DNA from 2 places in the Lysinibacillus sp. NPDC097162 genome. Region 1 is predicted to be linked to the other one. Evidence: riboswitches for the same ligand, from Rfam matches in the RefSeq annotation. Region 1 holds a riboswitch; the other holds the start of a gene.

Region 1 (7,954 bases):
CAGAGCCTGGCTTCTATTGTCCAGTTACCTTAACGATGGCAACAGCTTATTTGCTTGATCATTATGCGAGTGATGAGTTGAAGGACAGGTTTTTACCACATGTTTGTGCAACAGGCGATACAGAGCTATATGAAGGAGCAACATTTTTAACGGAGCGGCAAGGAGGCTCAGATGTCGGCGCAAATGTTGTAGAGGCTGTCGAGGAAGGAAGTCATTATCGTTTGTATGGAGAGAAGTACTTTGCATCAAATGTTGGAATGTGTGGTGTGGCGATGGTATTAGCACGTATAGAAGGCGCCTCAGCAGGTTCGAAAGGTTTAACATTATTTGCTGTACCTTGGCGTCAAGATGACGGCAAGGTTAACCACCTTCGCATTCGGCGTTTAAAGGATAAACTCGGTGTCAGAGCAGTACCATCAGGAGAGGTGGAATTCGATGGTGCAGTAGCGTATATCGTTGGAGAGCCGAATAAAGGAATTTATTATATGTTAGAGGCACTTAATTTATCTCGAATTTGTAACGCTGTTGCTTCCATTGGTATTATGCGTCGAGGTTATTTAGAGGCGAAGCATTATGTAACAAACCGAAATGCGTTCGGTCAACCTTTAATTCAATACCCAATGATTCAGGATACATTAGGAAAATATGCTGCTAAGCTACATGTAGAGGTCGCTACTGTTTTTGATCTTATTCAATTATATGACAAGGTAACGAGTGGTCAGGGGGACGAGGAGGACATCATTCTTAATCGTTTAAATATTGCCATTATGAAAAAAGAAACGGCTGAACAGGCGGTACATTACGCAAGCGAAGCCATTGAATTGCATGGAGGAAACGGTTATATCGAAGATTTTGTAACACCACGTTTACTTAGAGATGCTCAAGTACTTACGGTGTGGGAAGGAACGGCTAACATTTTAGCACTTGAGCTAATTCGCTTAGTAGATAAATTTAATGCCCATGAATTATTTGTACATGTGATGCGCGAGCGTTTGACGAAGTTAACTGATTGTTCCTTAGTACAAATTGTAGGCAAGCAATTGAAGAAAATCGAAGCTACTTTGCAAGTCTTTAGTCGTTTGGATGAGGCTACGAAGTCGTATGAGGCAAAGGGGGTAGCAGAAAAAATGGCTCATCTATACGAAAGTGTAGTGGCAGTCGAATGGGCAGTCCAATTTGGTGGCAAGTATGAAAAGCTAGCAGATATTTATTTAGAAGATACATGGGCATTGCGCGAAATAGGTGCACCAATGAAAACTGTTCAATATTTTTCGGAAATTATGTAGTGGGTGCCAGGCACGCAAACAATTTTGAAAATTTTATTATTAGTAAAAATCCACGTAGACTCCTGCGGGAAAGCACGCAATGTAAGCCGCAACAAACCAGGCGGGTAGCGACTTTTGCGGCTTACGTGTGCGCCCGCGGAAAGCGAAGTGGATTTTTTCGATTTAGATCTCGACATTATATTAGGTTCTATGTAGTGACAGGCACTCAAACAATTATACTAGTTGATTGAAGTGGAAAGTGTCCGCACGCAGCGGAATTCAACGATCATAAACAAGAGACACTAACTTAGGGTCTCTTTTTTTATCGTTATCTATTTCTATTTTCATGTATAATAAAATCAACTAAATATTATAAAGGTTCTTTACTAAAGTAAAGTGAAAAGGGAAATCGGTGTAATTCCGATGCGGTCCCGCCACTGTAAGTGTGAGTTTTTTCAATCTATGCCACTGAATTTTTTTGGGAAGGCATGAAAAAGCATTTGGAGCACGAGCCAGGAGACCTGCCTTTATAGAACGATACATTGCAGCCTACGAGGATAGGATGGTGGTTTATTTGTGCAAGCACCGCCTCTCGTTATGATGACGAGAGGTTTTTTTGTTTTGGAAAGCTACTGACGATAAATAATTGAACATAAAGGCAATAAGTTCGGGTAGAAATGCCAACATTATATCGATCAATCAAGTGAACAGAGCTGAAAAATGCACATACAATCTAAGGAGGTCTCACAATGAAAAAGTATTGGAAAATAGGGTTATCAGCATTTTTAGCAATGGGCATTCTAGCAGCATGTGGAGAAGAGCCGAAAAATGACAAATCAACAACAGAACAGCAGGAGCAACAGGATACAAAGCAGCTAGACGAAGCAACGTTCCCGCTAACAATAACAGATGCTACTGGCAAAGATATTGTACTAGAAGCACCGCCAGAGAAAATTATTTCTCTTATTCCAAGTAACACAGAAATTTTATTTGAACTTGGCTTAAATGATAAAATCGTTGGCGTAAATGATTATGATGATTATCCGCCAGAGGTAGCTGACAAGGAAAAGGTCGGCAGTATGGAATTTAATATAGAACAAATTATTGCTTTACAGCCTGATATTGTTTTTGCACATGAATCAGGTATAGCTTCTTTAGGGGGAGCAATGGATCAACTAGAAGCAGCGGGTGTTAAAGTATTTGTTGTGACAAACGCTAGTGATTTTAATGAGACATATACGACGATTGAGCAATTAGGTCGCGCCACCGGTAAGCTACCAGAGGCAGAAAAAATAATTGCCAATATGAAAGCGAAGGTTGAGGAAGTCCAAGCAAAATTACAGGGCGTGAAGCCGAAAAAAGTCTTTGTAGAAACGTCAGATGAACCAGAAATCTACACACCTGGCAAGGACACATTTATGCAGGAGATGCTAGAGATGATTCATGCCGAAAATATCGCGGCTGATACGGATGGCTGGTTCAAAATTGATGCAGAACAAATTATTACAAAAAATCCAGATGTCATCGTGGTTACTTATAATTATGTGCCCGATATTTTAACGAAAATTCCACAACGTGCAGGCTTTGATACAATTACGGCTGTTAAAAATAAGGCTATTGTGCAAGTAGATGAAAATACGACAAGTCGTCAAGGCCCGCGGTTAGCAGATGGGCTTGAAGAGTTAGCGAAAGCCATCTATCCTGAGGCTTTCGAGTGAGCAAAACAGTTTTTGCCTATGTAACAGCCATTACGTTACTTATCGTTAGCATCTGGTGTGGCGTATCAATAGGCTCGGTTCATATTCCGTTAGAAGTATTTTGGAATAAAGCGGCAGATGAAACTGCTGCCAATATTTTATGGAAAATTCGTTTGCCACGTGTCTTGCTCGCAGGTCTTGTAGGAGCATCGTTGGCGATTGCAGGGGCAGCCTTTCAAGGATTGTTAAAAAACCCGTTAGCAGATCCGTATACGCTTGGTGTATCGTCAGGAGCGTCAGTCGGTGCTGTCATGACATTGTTTTTCGGCATTTCTATACCAGTTGTCGGTTTATATGCATTGCCAACGCTCAGTATGGTAGGGGCCGTACTAACGATGGTAGCTGTGATGAGCTTTGCCAGAATAGTAGACCGTTCATTGAAAATGGAGACGCTTATTTTAACGGGGGTTATTTTTAGCTCATTTTTAGGTTCACTTATCTCATTAATGATTGCGTTATCAGGTGAGGAGCTCCGCCAAGTGATTGGCTGGTTACTAGGCTCAGTCTCGATGCGAGGATGGCCGTATGTGCAAATGATTACCCCATTTGTTGTCATTGGCTCTGTTATTTTGTGGACGCAAAGACGCGAGCTAAATGTTCTGCTATATGGAGAGGAACGCGCGAAGCATTTAGGTGTCAATGTAAAGCGCAGTAAATATTTAATTTTAGTAGGCGGCTCCATGCTTACTGGGGCGGCAGTCGCTGTTTCAGGAACAATCGGCTTTGTCGGCTTAGTTGTACCGCATATGACGCGTATGATATGGGGTTCAGATCACCGTCATTTATTGCCGTTATCCTTTTTGAATGGTGCAACATTACTGATCATTTGCGATTTAGTGGCGCGTACGATAATTATTCCACGTGAGCTACCGATAGGTGTTATAACTGCATTTATTGGTGCACCTGTCTTTTCTTATATTTTCTATAAGCAGCGTAGAAGCAAGGGGGTACGTGTATGATTATCGTTGAACATCTATCAGGTGGCTATGAGGACGTACCAATCGTTAAGGATGTAAGTTTTACGGTAGAAAAGGGGAAAGTACTTGGCATTTTAGGGCCAAATGGAAGTGGCAAATCAACATTATTGAAAGTAATTAGTGGCGTATTACCAGCAACGGCAGGGACTGTTTTATTGGATGGCAAAAATATTAAAACATATAGTCCGCGCACGTTGGCAAAAAAGATGGCCGTACTACCACAATTACATGCCAATGCATTTTCAAATACAGTACGTGAGGCAGTATCGCTCGGTCGTTATCCACATCAAACTGGCTTTTTTTCTCATTGGTCAGAGAGGGATGAGCAAGCAGTTCAATATGCCATGGAGCAAACGGGCGTCACGCGCTATGAGCATACATCCATGGAGTTTCTATCAGGCGGTGAGCAACAACGTGTTTTTGTAGCACAAGCTTTAGCGCAAACAGCGGAAGTATTATTGCTAGATGAGCCGACAAATCACCTAGACATTGCGCATCAACGTCAAATTTTAGATATGGTGCGTAAGGAAGCAATTGAATGTGGTTTAACTGTTATTATGGTACTGCATGACATGAATTTAGCCTCCCTCTATTGCGATGAATTGTTATTAATGGAAAGCGGCTGTGTACGCGCTTTAGGTGCACCACATAAAGTATTAATAGCGTCTCAAATTGAGGACGTATATCAGGCAAGAGTGACAACCTATGCCCATCCAGAAATACCTAAACCGCAAATTACAATCATGCCATCATCAAGTGAATATCAGCAACGAGCTGTCATTGTAAAAGAAGATTTTAAAGTAACAACAGATTATATCCAACTGAAATCAAATGTCCCGCTAAAAACAGTTTCTTCAGCTGTTCATAATCCTGGCATAGGGTGGTATGACTGCCTATTGAATCGCTCTGTACCAGGAGACTATGTTGTTAATGATGTGAAACAAGAGGTCGCAGATTTTTTACAAAGAGAGCATTTTTCGCCGACTAGCACGGTTGTCATGTTAACTGCTGTTTCTACACAACTCTATGCACTAAATGAATATAGCACTTCTTTCGGTAGTGTGTTTGTCGTTGTCACTGCGGGTGTTGGAAATGCTGTAGATGTCTCTCGCACACACGAAAGACAGGATACGCCATATATTGGTACTATTAATACATGGGTCATCATCAATGGTTGTTTGTCGGAAGAGGCATTTTTTCAAGCATTGATGACTGCAAATGAAGCAAAAACAAAGGCATTGCAAATGGAAAACATTCGCGATTACCGTAGTGATACAATTGCAACGGGCACTGCGACAGATAGCTTGCTTATTGCGGCAACGCAAAAGGGTGAGGAAATGCGCTACGGTGGGCCGATAACAGATGTCGGTAAGATTATTGGTAAAGGCGTTTATGAGACGACGATACAAGCGATACAAAATTATAAAAATAAAGCATAGGAGTGAAAAAAGGGATGAAACTTTACACGAAAACAGGCGATACAGGGAAAACAAGCTTAATTGGTGGGCGTGTCGACAAAGACAGTCTACGTGTTGAAACATACGGGGCAATTGATGAATTAAATTCTTTTATCGGCAAGGCAGTGAGCGAACTAGATCGCGAATTATTCAAAGATATTTTAGTTGATTTAGAAACAATTCAACATGAACTTTTTGATGCTGGTGGAGATTTAGCCAATGTTATGAAGGAGCGTCATTACAAGCTAGCGGAAGCACCGATTGAAGTATTGGAGGCGCGTATTGATGCATTGTCTGATGAAGCGCCCCCATTAGAGCGATTCATATTACCAGGAGGGGCTCCTGCAGCTGCAACATTACACATAGCACGAACTGTTGCCCGTCGAGCAGAGCGTCAAATGGTAACGCTAATGAAAGAAGTTCAAGATGTACCTACTATTGTGCAAAAGTATTTAAACCGTTTATCAGATTATTTATTTGCCGCTGCACGTGTTGTTAATGCTCGTTTAAATTTACCTGATATTGAATATATTCGCAGTGGGAAAGTGTTTAAAAAATAAGTTAATTTTCTAAACAATAGTGACTCGAGCCTCCCTGTGGCAAGCATTTGCACGGTGCGTAACGATGTGAATAATCATTTTTAAAAATAAATATTTTAAATGAAACATATTACAGAGAACACTAGTAATTGGAAGAAAAAGTGCTAGTTACGTTAAATTAATATACAAAAAAGCTACTTTGAAGGAAAATTCAGGGTAGCTTTTTTTCTTATAAAATGTAAGAATATAAAATTATCAGAAATATTTTTGTTTTAATGTTGACTGAATGCTCACTCATTTATTAAAATGTGAATATAGTGGTGGAATATCATACATTTACGTATGAGCTAGAAAATTTAACACAAAGAGAGAAAATTCACGACAAACTAAAAGGGGGGACCAACCATGAGTCCATTAGTTATTGCAAACATTGTTCTAACAATCGTGGTTGTGCTTTATGCAGTAGGGTTATTTATCTATCTGTTAAAAACACGCTATAAATTCGTACAACTGGGGAAAAAGGTTGAGTTTGATGAAAGTGTCCAAGAACGTATTCGTTATTTAATGGTGAATGTGTTTGGTCAAAATAAGCTATTAAAGGATCCTAAAAGTGGTTTAATTCACGTTATGTTCTTTTACGGCTTCTTAATGGTTCAGTTAGGAGCCATCGATTTAATTTGGAAGGGGTTAGCTCCTGGGTCGCATTTACCACTTGGCATGTTCTATAGTGTATTCACTTTCTTCCAAGAGCTAGTAGTATTAATGATTTTAGTAGCGGTAGTATGGGCATTTTATCGCCGCTATGTAGAAAAACTAGTACGTCTAAAACGAGGCTGGAAAAATGGTCTTGTCTTAATTTTTATTGGAGGCTTAATGCTTTCAACATTATTAGCAAACGGTATGGGCCTTATCTGGCACGGAGAAGGTTTAACGTATACTGAGCCTATTGCTTCAAGCATTGCAGCTATTTTTGGCTTTTTACCAGCAACGGCAGCAGCCGCTATTTTCTATATTTCATGGTGGGCTCATTTATTAATTTTACTAACGTTCTTAATTTATGTGCCGCAATCGAAGCATTTCCACTTGATTGTCAGCCCACTTAATGTGTACATGAATCGTTTAGATCGCACAGGTACATTGACACCGATTGACTTCGAGGCACTTGAAGAAGCAGGTGAAAATGCTGAAAATGAAGAAGATATCCCATCTATTGGTGTAGGGCGTATTCAAGATTTTACACAAAAGCAAATGCTTGATTTATATTCTTGTGTAGAATGTGGGCGTTGTACAAATATGTGTCCTGCAACAGGAACAGGGAAAATGCTATCACCAATGGATTTAATCGTTAAGCTTCGTGATCATTTAACGTTCACAGGTGCGGTTGTAACAAAGCAAAAACCGTGGGTGCCATATCAATTTTTTGCAAATACAAAGGGTAATCAACTTGCGATGGCAGCTGGTGCTGAAGGTGCAGTTATTGAGGATATTTATAGTCCTTCGTTAATCGGTGACGTTATTACAGAGGAAGAGATTTGGGCATGTACAACTTGCCGTAACTGTGAGGATCAATGTCCAGTTATGAATGAGCATGTCGATAAAATCATTGACCTACGTCGTTACTTAACGATGACAGAAGGAAAAGTAAACTCGGATGCTCAACGCGCAATGACAAATATAGAACGTCAAGGAAATCCTTGGGGTCTAAACCGAAAAGAAAAAGAAAACTGGCGTGACTTAGATCCAACGATCAATATTCCAACAGTGAAAGAATTGAAAAAATCAGGCGAAGAAATGGAGTACTTATTCTGGGTAGGCTCTATGGGTGCATTTGATAATCGATCACAAAAAATTGCACTAGCGTTCTGTCGTCTATTAAACGAGGCGGGCGTGAAGTTTGCTATTTTAGGAAATAAAGAGAAAAACTCTGGAGATACACCACGTCGTTTAGGAAATGAGTTT
Region 2 (7,954 bases), on a different contig from region 1:
AGTTTTTTCTTTATCCTCCATCATTTCAATAGCAGATGATGACGTATAGTTTTGACAAAATTCATCACATAAAATAGAGGCAATATGAACAAAGGGGTCTACAAAACTAACAATTGATTTTATCTCTAATCCGGCATCAAACAAATTGTGAATTTCTTCTATCATATCTTCTATATTAGAGGTGTCGATAAGAACCATTTTATGAATGTCTGGGTAGGCTTTTCTCTGTTCTAATTGTTTTGTATTGTTTGTGAAGAGTACCGTAAAGTAACCCAACTTTTCTGCTGCTTTTATCGCTTCACGACTAGATCCAGATTTGTTTGTACCTATAAATATAATTGCCTTCAGTATAATCACTCCTTCAGTTGGCACTTGGATTATTAATATACATTTTATATATATGCTGTGAAATAGTTTTCTTCTAGTTATGTATCATGTTTACATCCAAGCAACTTTTGTGTCCATTCATATAATAGAAATGAAAGGAGTGTGAATTGATATGAAGCCTCTATCGGTGAAGAATTTAACAGCGATTACTGCAGGTAAATTATTGCAAGGGTCGGATGAGGTGCTGATCCAGTATGGCGCATATCGACTAAAACAAGTTAAAAAACCGTATACTGCACTTTTTACAAACAAACGCATTATCAACTGGAAAAGTCTAGAGTCACTATCCCCACTAGTACTTGTAACAGATCGTTTGTATAGTCAGCATGAAATTCCTCAAAAAGTAATCATCATTCAAGTAGAGAATGCAGATGAGGCCTACTGGAAGTTTGTACATTATTATCGTAGTCAATTTGAAATCCCTGTTATTGCAATTACCGGTACCTCTGGAAAAACAACAACGAAGGAGATGATTAAGCATATTCTTTCTGCCGAAAAAGAAGTTGCTGCAACTACTTTAAGCAGTAATTCTAGAACAGCTTCTTTGCAATATTTACTTAGCATCGATGATGAAACAGAAGTTGCAGTTTTTGAAACAGCGGTTGGTTCACCTGGGGATGTAAGGAATGCAGGGAAGTATTTCAAGCCGACTATCGGCATTATTACCAATATTGGAGCCCACCATTTAAACTATTGTAAAACGTTAGATGGTTATATACAGGCAAAAGGTGAAATGGCTGAAATTGTGAATCCAGCAGGGTCATTAATTCTCAATGCGGAAGATGCTAATATAAAAAAAATCGATTTGTCGAAATTCAAGGGAGATATTATTAAAATCGGGCAGCATGCATCATGTGATTTTAAAGCAAGCCACATTCGGTATGTTGAAAATGGCATGCAGTTTACAATGCATCACAATATGAAAAAATATGACGTTTTCGTCCCTGGATTTGGAGAGCATCAAGTATATAATGCATTAGCCGCAATTGCTGCTATTAATGAATTAAATGTACCGATTTCGTTAGCAATTAAACAATTAGCGTCATTCAAGAAAATGAAAAAGCAGCTACAACTTTTTGAAGGCATTAATAATTCACTGTTAATAGACGATACTTGGAGTTTAACAACGACTTCATTAGAAGCAGCTTTAAAAGTCTTAAATTCAATAGGAGATGGCAGGAAAAAGATAGCCGTTATTGGAACGATTACCGATTTAGGATCGTGGGGTTATGTCATCCATGAGCAAGCAGGAGAGTTAATCAATCGTATTGGTGTAGATGTGCTTATTACAATAGGAGAGCACGCCCGAATTATGGCTGATCATGCAGTGAAACTAGGATTTAGTGACCCTGTTTATACTTTTAAAAATAGTACACTCGTCTATAAGTTATTACATGAAATAGTAGATGAAAATACAATTGTCCTGATAAAGGGAGATATGTATAGTAAACAAATTTCCGATTTGGCAGCAGATTTAAAAATAAAAAAATCATTTAGAGATACAAGGTAATGATGGATGCAATGGCAACAGGATAAATACTGTGTCACATGAGATCATTTAATAATATTGTATAGTAATCTACTAGAAAGGAGCGCTCTGAATAAAAGATAATGTAAATCAACAAATAATAGTCGTTGCTAGAAATAGTGAAGGATACGCTCCTTTACCCAAACTTCTAGCTATCAATTTTCATACTATAATGAGAGGGGGGACGGAGTTAACGTGCAAAATATAAGTGTGACTGTGATTAGAAAGTTACTACAAGGGGTTTTAGTAAGCGGTTCTGAGCACTGGTTTGTCAAACATGCTATATATTATAACCGCCATGATTTGACACAGAAAAATACACTAATGTTCATTAATAAAAGTGAGTCAATTAATTGGAAGGAAATCGACCATAAGGGGCCATCCCTCGTCATTTCAGATAAACCTTTAAGTGAACTTAAAAACGCACTCGAGAATACAACCGTTATTCAAGTAAAAAGTACTTTGCAGGCATACTGGAAGTTTATTGAATACTATAGAGGCCTTTTTGATATACCAGTTGTCGCATTAACCGGAACATGTGGAAAAACAACAACAAAAGAAATGATTAAACATATTGCAAGTAAAGATTGGAATGTTCAGGCATCAGTTAGTAGCAAAAATGAGCCTCGCCAATCTTTACCGTATTTAACAGGCATCGATAAAACAACGAAAGCAGCTGTATTTGAGCTAGGTCTGGGGAATACAGGTAACATTAAACATCAATGTATGATCTACAAACCGACAATTGGAATTATTACCAATATTGGTGTGCATCATTTAGATGGGTGTAAAAATCTTGAAGGCTATATAAAAGCGAAATCTGAAATTTTAGAAGGGTTGTCGGAGGATGGCACGTTAATCATCAATGGTGATGATGAAAATACAAAAAAAGTACCTTTGCATAAGTTTAAAGGGAAAATTATCACTATTGGCGTTCAGCAACATGCAGATTACAAAGCTTCTAACATTGAATTTACGAACAACGGCATGAAATTTATCCTGCAAGTATCTAATGAAAAGTATACTATCTTTGTACCTGGTTACGGAGAACATCAAGTGTATAATGCGCTAGCGGCTATCGCAGCTATAAAGGAGATGGGAGTGTCTATCCAAACTGCAATCTCGCGTTTAAAAACATTTAAACCGATGGCAAGGCACCTAGAATTTTCAACTGGTCTCGGTGAAAGTACCATTATAGATGATACATGGACGAATAACCCAACATCGGTTGAAGCTGCTTTAAAGGTTTTAGATACGATAGGAAAAGATAAAAAAATAATCCTTATATTAGGTGATATAAAGCGATTGGGTCTTTTCGAAGAAAAGTATCATCGTGAGATTGGTTCTATGGTGGCACAGAGAGATGTTCAAATGCTTATTACGATTGGAAAAAGAGCTGAAGATATAGCAGCTCAAGCAAAAAAAGATGGAACAACTGCTGAAGTTCATATATTTAAAGATGTCACAGGTGTACTAGAAATACTTAAACCAAAACTTGATAAAGATACTATTGTATTAATAAAGGGCCCTATGTCTAGTCGATCCATGATTGAATTTGCTAATCAATTAAAGGAAAAATAGCCTTTTGTAAGGCCGTACTAGCGACTACTCATCAGTAGTTACTTTATGCGAAAGAATCCTTATGTTGTAAGGTTCCGCTTATTATATCAAAAACATAGCATACAAAGCGTGGTAATTACACTGCTTGTATGCTATGTTTTATTATTTTTATAGAGTGAAGATAATACGTCGTGCTGTCAAATAGCAGCTGATTATCTTAAAATACGCGTTTTGCTGTTAAATAATGCTCTTTATAGTAATCAACAAAGAGTACTCTAGTAGTAACACCATTTGAAGTTGGAACGATGATACGCTGATCTCCAGCATAGATACCTACAAGGGAAGGGTTTTTTGACCCTTTTACACTATTAAAGAACACTAAGTCGCCCTTTTTTAAATTGGCACGTGATACCGTAGTTCCTTTAGCCATTTGTTCTTTTAGAGTTGTTGCGCCAAGTTTTACACCGCTCTTACGATAAACATATTCAACGAAACCAGGGGCTGTAAATTGTAAGCTTTGTTCTTTATTTAATGAGCTTATTGTTACTTTATTTTTATAAGTAAATGCATTTTCAACAACTGTATCGCCTTTCGTCGCAGGGTTAGCCGATAGTAATGTTGGTAATACTCTTCGTGCAGATACGTAGTTGTCAGTGTAATAAGGCTTACTACTCATATCCGAAATGACGATATTTTGCTTGGAATCAGCCATATGAATAATTTTGTTATTTCCAATGTACATACCTACATGATCGGGGTCTGTGCCCGTTTTTTTACTTTTAAAGAATACTAAGTCGCCTTTTTGCAATTGGCTTTTAGGAACAAATGTCCCTTGCTGGATCATATAATTTTCATTATAAGTCCCAATATCTACTCCATTCTGTTCAAAAATATACATAATAAATGAAGCACAAGAAAACTTGTAAGGATATGTAGACTTGTAAACTGAATTACTATATGTAGCCTTACCAATTAAACTTTTTCCTGTTTGAATAAGTTGCTCAGCCTTTGCTGCGACAGCTTTGTCATTATGTTGTGCATTTGTCGTTGCAGCCTCAACTTTGATTGGTTCAATGGATGCTTGAACGATTCCGAATGAGCTAAATCCAATCGATAATGCTAGTGTAGTTTTTAAAAATTGTTTTTTCATGCTGTTTTTACCTCCTGTAAGCGAGCAGTAAATTCATATCTGTTTGCTTGCTGTTGCAATAATCGTAGCATGAAAAAGTAGGGGTTCTGTGAGGTAAATGTTTCCACAGGAAGCCGCACTTTATGTAAAAACCTTGATATATAAGGCTTTATCGCTTGAATTTACAGTTTCATTACAAATGTTTCAGTTTGATAAATAGTGCATACAAAAAACGCTAGTAACTATGCATTGTTACTCCTAGAAACAATGCTAGGCAATGTGCTAATAGAGAAATAAAATAAGGGTAAGGAATGATATAAAAATAACTTTATGAGTCGAAGAGTACTTATAAAAGCACGTAGGTATAGGAATTTTTTTCGATGGCAGAGAATTTAAACAAAGAGGTTCAACACTTTAAACTGTAAATAAAAAAGCTGCCATTGAAGGCTGCTTTTTAAAAATTTAAATCGGCTGAATAATTTCTACTCGATTACCAAAAGGGTCTCTAAATTCAAAGCGCTCAAAATTAGGAATTGGAACAGAATCAAGGATTTCGATATGATGCTCTGTTAATACTTTTTTCCAATATGCTACATCCTCTACTTGATAGGCAATATGCGCTTTCGTTGTTAGTCGATCAAAGCCGTCTTCTGTGCCAACATGTACTTCGTGATGACCAACTTGTAGCCAAAATCCACCACGCCCTTTAAGAGATTGTGGTTTCTCTATTTCTTTGAGCCCTAACACATGGCAATAAAAAACTTTCCCTTGCTCCTCGGTACCTTTTGGAATCGTTAATTGTACGTGATGTAATCCGATAATCATAGTAATCCTCCTCACTCATTCTTCATATAACTATATATTTCTACAAATTACTTAAAATACCTTTTCTGATTAGTAGATTGTTTTATTATTATGTTGTCAATTAGTCTTTAAAAATTACTCAAAGTGTAACTTTGTACAGAAAAACTACTATATCTTCACAAAAGTTATACTTTTCAGAAAAATATATGTTATAGTAGGAAACATAATTGAATATTGTGTAAGAGTTGGTGCCAAATGAAAGTTTGGCTTAAAAGGGAAGTCGGTGTAAATCCGACGCTGTCCCGCAACTGTAAATCGGAGCAAATCACATATGCCACTGGGGAACTGGGAAGGCTGTGAGGCGTGTTGATGAGAAGCCAGGAGACCTGCCAATGTCTAGTACACACCAAATAACCTACGTGGAAATAGGTGGTGAGATGTGACCGAATCGGCACTGTGCGACTAACGAATATATACGATAATTAATATATTATCGTATCGCCTCGTCATAGCTAATTTAGATAGACAATAACTACCATTTTCCTAAAAAGGAAGATGGTTTTTTTATTTTAAACCAGAGGAGAGAAGGAATATGACGTATACAACGACTGTAATAGGCTACCCATACATAGGGGAAGACCGTGAATGGAAAAAGGCATTAGAGGCATTTTGGAGAAATGATCTTACAGAAGAAGATTTCTTACAAAAAATTAAAGAAATTCGTCTTGCACGTATCGACAAGCAGCTTCGTAGCGGTATAGATATTGTCACAGTTGGGGATTTCACACTATATGACAGAATGCTTGATACAGCGATGATGTTTGGCTTAGTGCCAAAGCGCTTCGGCTGGCAAGGTGGAAAGATTGACTTACAAACGTATTTCGCGGTAGCACGTGGAAATAAAGAAGCTGTTGCGAGTGAAATGACAAAATGGTTTAATACAAATTATCATTACATTGTCCCTGAATATGAAGGTCAAGCTCTGCAACTAACAGACAATAAAATACTTGCAGATTTCCTTGAGGTTAAAGAAGTATATGGCATTACTGCAAAGCCAACGCTAATCGGGCCATATACATTTTGCAAGCTAACAAAAGGTTACGATAAAGTAACACAAGTTGCGTTTATTTTAGCACTACTACCACTGTATGCGCAGATTATTCAAGAGCTAGTAACAGCGGGTGCTGACTGGATTCAATTAGAGGAGCCTGCATTAGTCACATCATTAGATGAGGCAGAGGTAAAACTTGTGCAAGAAATATATACACAATTAGCAGCCGCTGTACCAGAGGCTAATATTATGTTACAAACCTATTTTGAATCGTTATCAGCTTATAACACACTAATTGAACTCCCTGTACAAGGATTTGGCTTAGATTTTGTTCATGGCTATACGAAAAATATGGAGGCGCTACGTCAATTTGGCTTTCCACATGATAAAGTATTGGCGATAGGAATTGTTAATGGACGAGATATTTGGAGGGCAAATTTAGCAGAGGTAAGTACAACAGTTAGGGCAATTAAACAGCTGACTAGTGCACAAGAGCTGTGGGTTCAATCGTCATGTAGCTTACAGCATGTGCCGATTTCGACCGCACTTGAAACAAAATTAGAGCCTGTCTTAAAAAATGCGCTTGCATTTGCTGATGAAAAATTAGCAGAAATATCAGAGGTGGCTAAGTATTTAAAAGAAAAAAATCATACGTCCAATCATACTATCTCTGAGAGCATGAAGGCAATTGAAGCATTAAAAAAACACCCCGTACGAAATAATCAGGCTGTTCAACAAGAAGTACAAACGGTGTCGACAGAGGATTTTGAACGTCAAAATGATTTTAATGCGCGTCAGATTATACAACAACGTTCACTGCAGCTACCACTATTTCCAACGACTACGATTGGTAGCTTCCCTCAATCTGATGAAGTGAAGCGCACACGTAATGCATGGCGTAAAAAACAGCTTTCAGATGAAGCATATGCTGACTTTGTCGCACAAGAAACGAAACGATGGATTGCCATTCAAGAAGATTTAGATATTGATGTACTCGTGCATGGTGAATTCGAGCGTACGGATATGGTGGAATACTTTGGTGAAAAGCTAACAGGCTTCGCTTTTACAGAAAAAGCTTGGGTCGTTTCGTACGGCTCTCGTTGTGTAAAACCACCGATTATTTACGGTGATGTTGCATGGGAAGCGCCGATGACAGTGAAAGAAACTGTCTATGCACAAAGTTTAACAAATCGATATGTGAAAGGGATGTTAACAGGTCCTGTTACGATTTTGAACTGGTCATTTGTACGTGACGATATCGCTCGAAAAGATGTGACCTATCAAATTGCACTTGCACTAAGGAAAGAGGTTGAAGCATTAGAAGCGGCTGGCATTTCTATTATTCAAGTCGATGAACCTGCATTGCGTGAAGGCTTGCCTTTACGCAAAGAACATTGGGGCGCATATTTAGATTGGACAGTGAATGCTTTTAAGCTCGCTACGGCTAGTGTAAAGGATGAAACACAAATTCATACACATATGTGTTACTGTGAGT

What was found. Region 1 has a riboswitch for cobalamin ahead of ACIQXW_RS13090 (ABC transporter substrate-binding protein). Riboswitches for the same ligand answer to the same signal wherever they lie in the genome.
Region 2: another riboswitch for cobalamin. It lies ahead of metE (5-methyltetrahydropteroyltriglutamate--homocysteine S-methyltransferase); the one in region 1 lies ahead of ACIQXW_RS13090 (ABC transporter substrate-binding protein).

The regions. Positions count from the first base shown of each region.
Region 1 covers NZ_JBIWDT010000002.1:183,465-191,418, reverse strand. The annotation lists gene ACIQXW_RS13095 (acyl-CoA dehydrogenase family protein) at 1-1,286, shown strand, start outside; cobalamin riboswitch at 1,625-1,808, shown strand; gene ACIQXW_RS13090 (ABC transporter substrate-binding protein) at 2,015-2,983, shown strand; gene ACIQXW_RS13085 (FecCD family ABC transporter permease) at 2,980-3,981, shown strand; gene ACIQXW_RS13080 (adenosylcobinamide amidohydrolase) at 3,978-5,438, shown strand; gene ACIQXW_RS13075 (cob(I)yrinic acid a,c-diamide adenosyltransferase) at 5,453-6,016, shown strand; gene ACIQXW_RS13070 ((Fe-S)-binding protein) at 6,401-7,954, shown strand, end outside.
Region 2 covers NZ_JBIWDT010000001.1:1,088,370-1,096,323, forward strand. The annotation lists gene ACIQXW_RS05305 (ATP-grasp domain-containing protein) at 1-348, opposite strand, end outside; gene ACIQXW_RS05310 (Mur ligase family protein) at 500-1,897, shown strand; gene ACIQXW_RS05315 (UDP-N-acetylmuramoyl-tripeptide--D-alanyl-D-alanine ligase) at 2,111-3,496, shown strand; gene ACIQXW_RS05320 (C40 family peptidase) at 3,693-4,625, opposite strand; gene ACIQXW_RS05325 (VOC family protein) at 5,067-5,429, opposite strand; cobalamin riboswitch at 5,638-5,816, shown strand; gene metE (5-methyltetrahydropteroyltriglutamate--homocysteine S-methyltransferase) at 6,001-7,954, shown strand, end outside.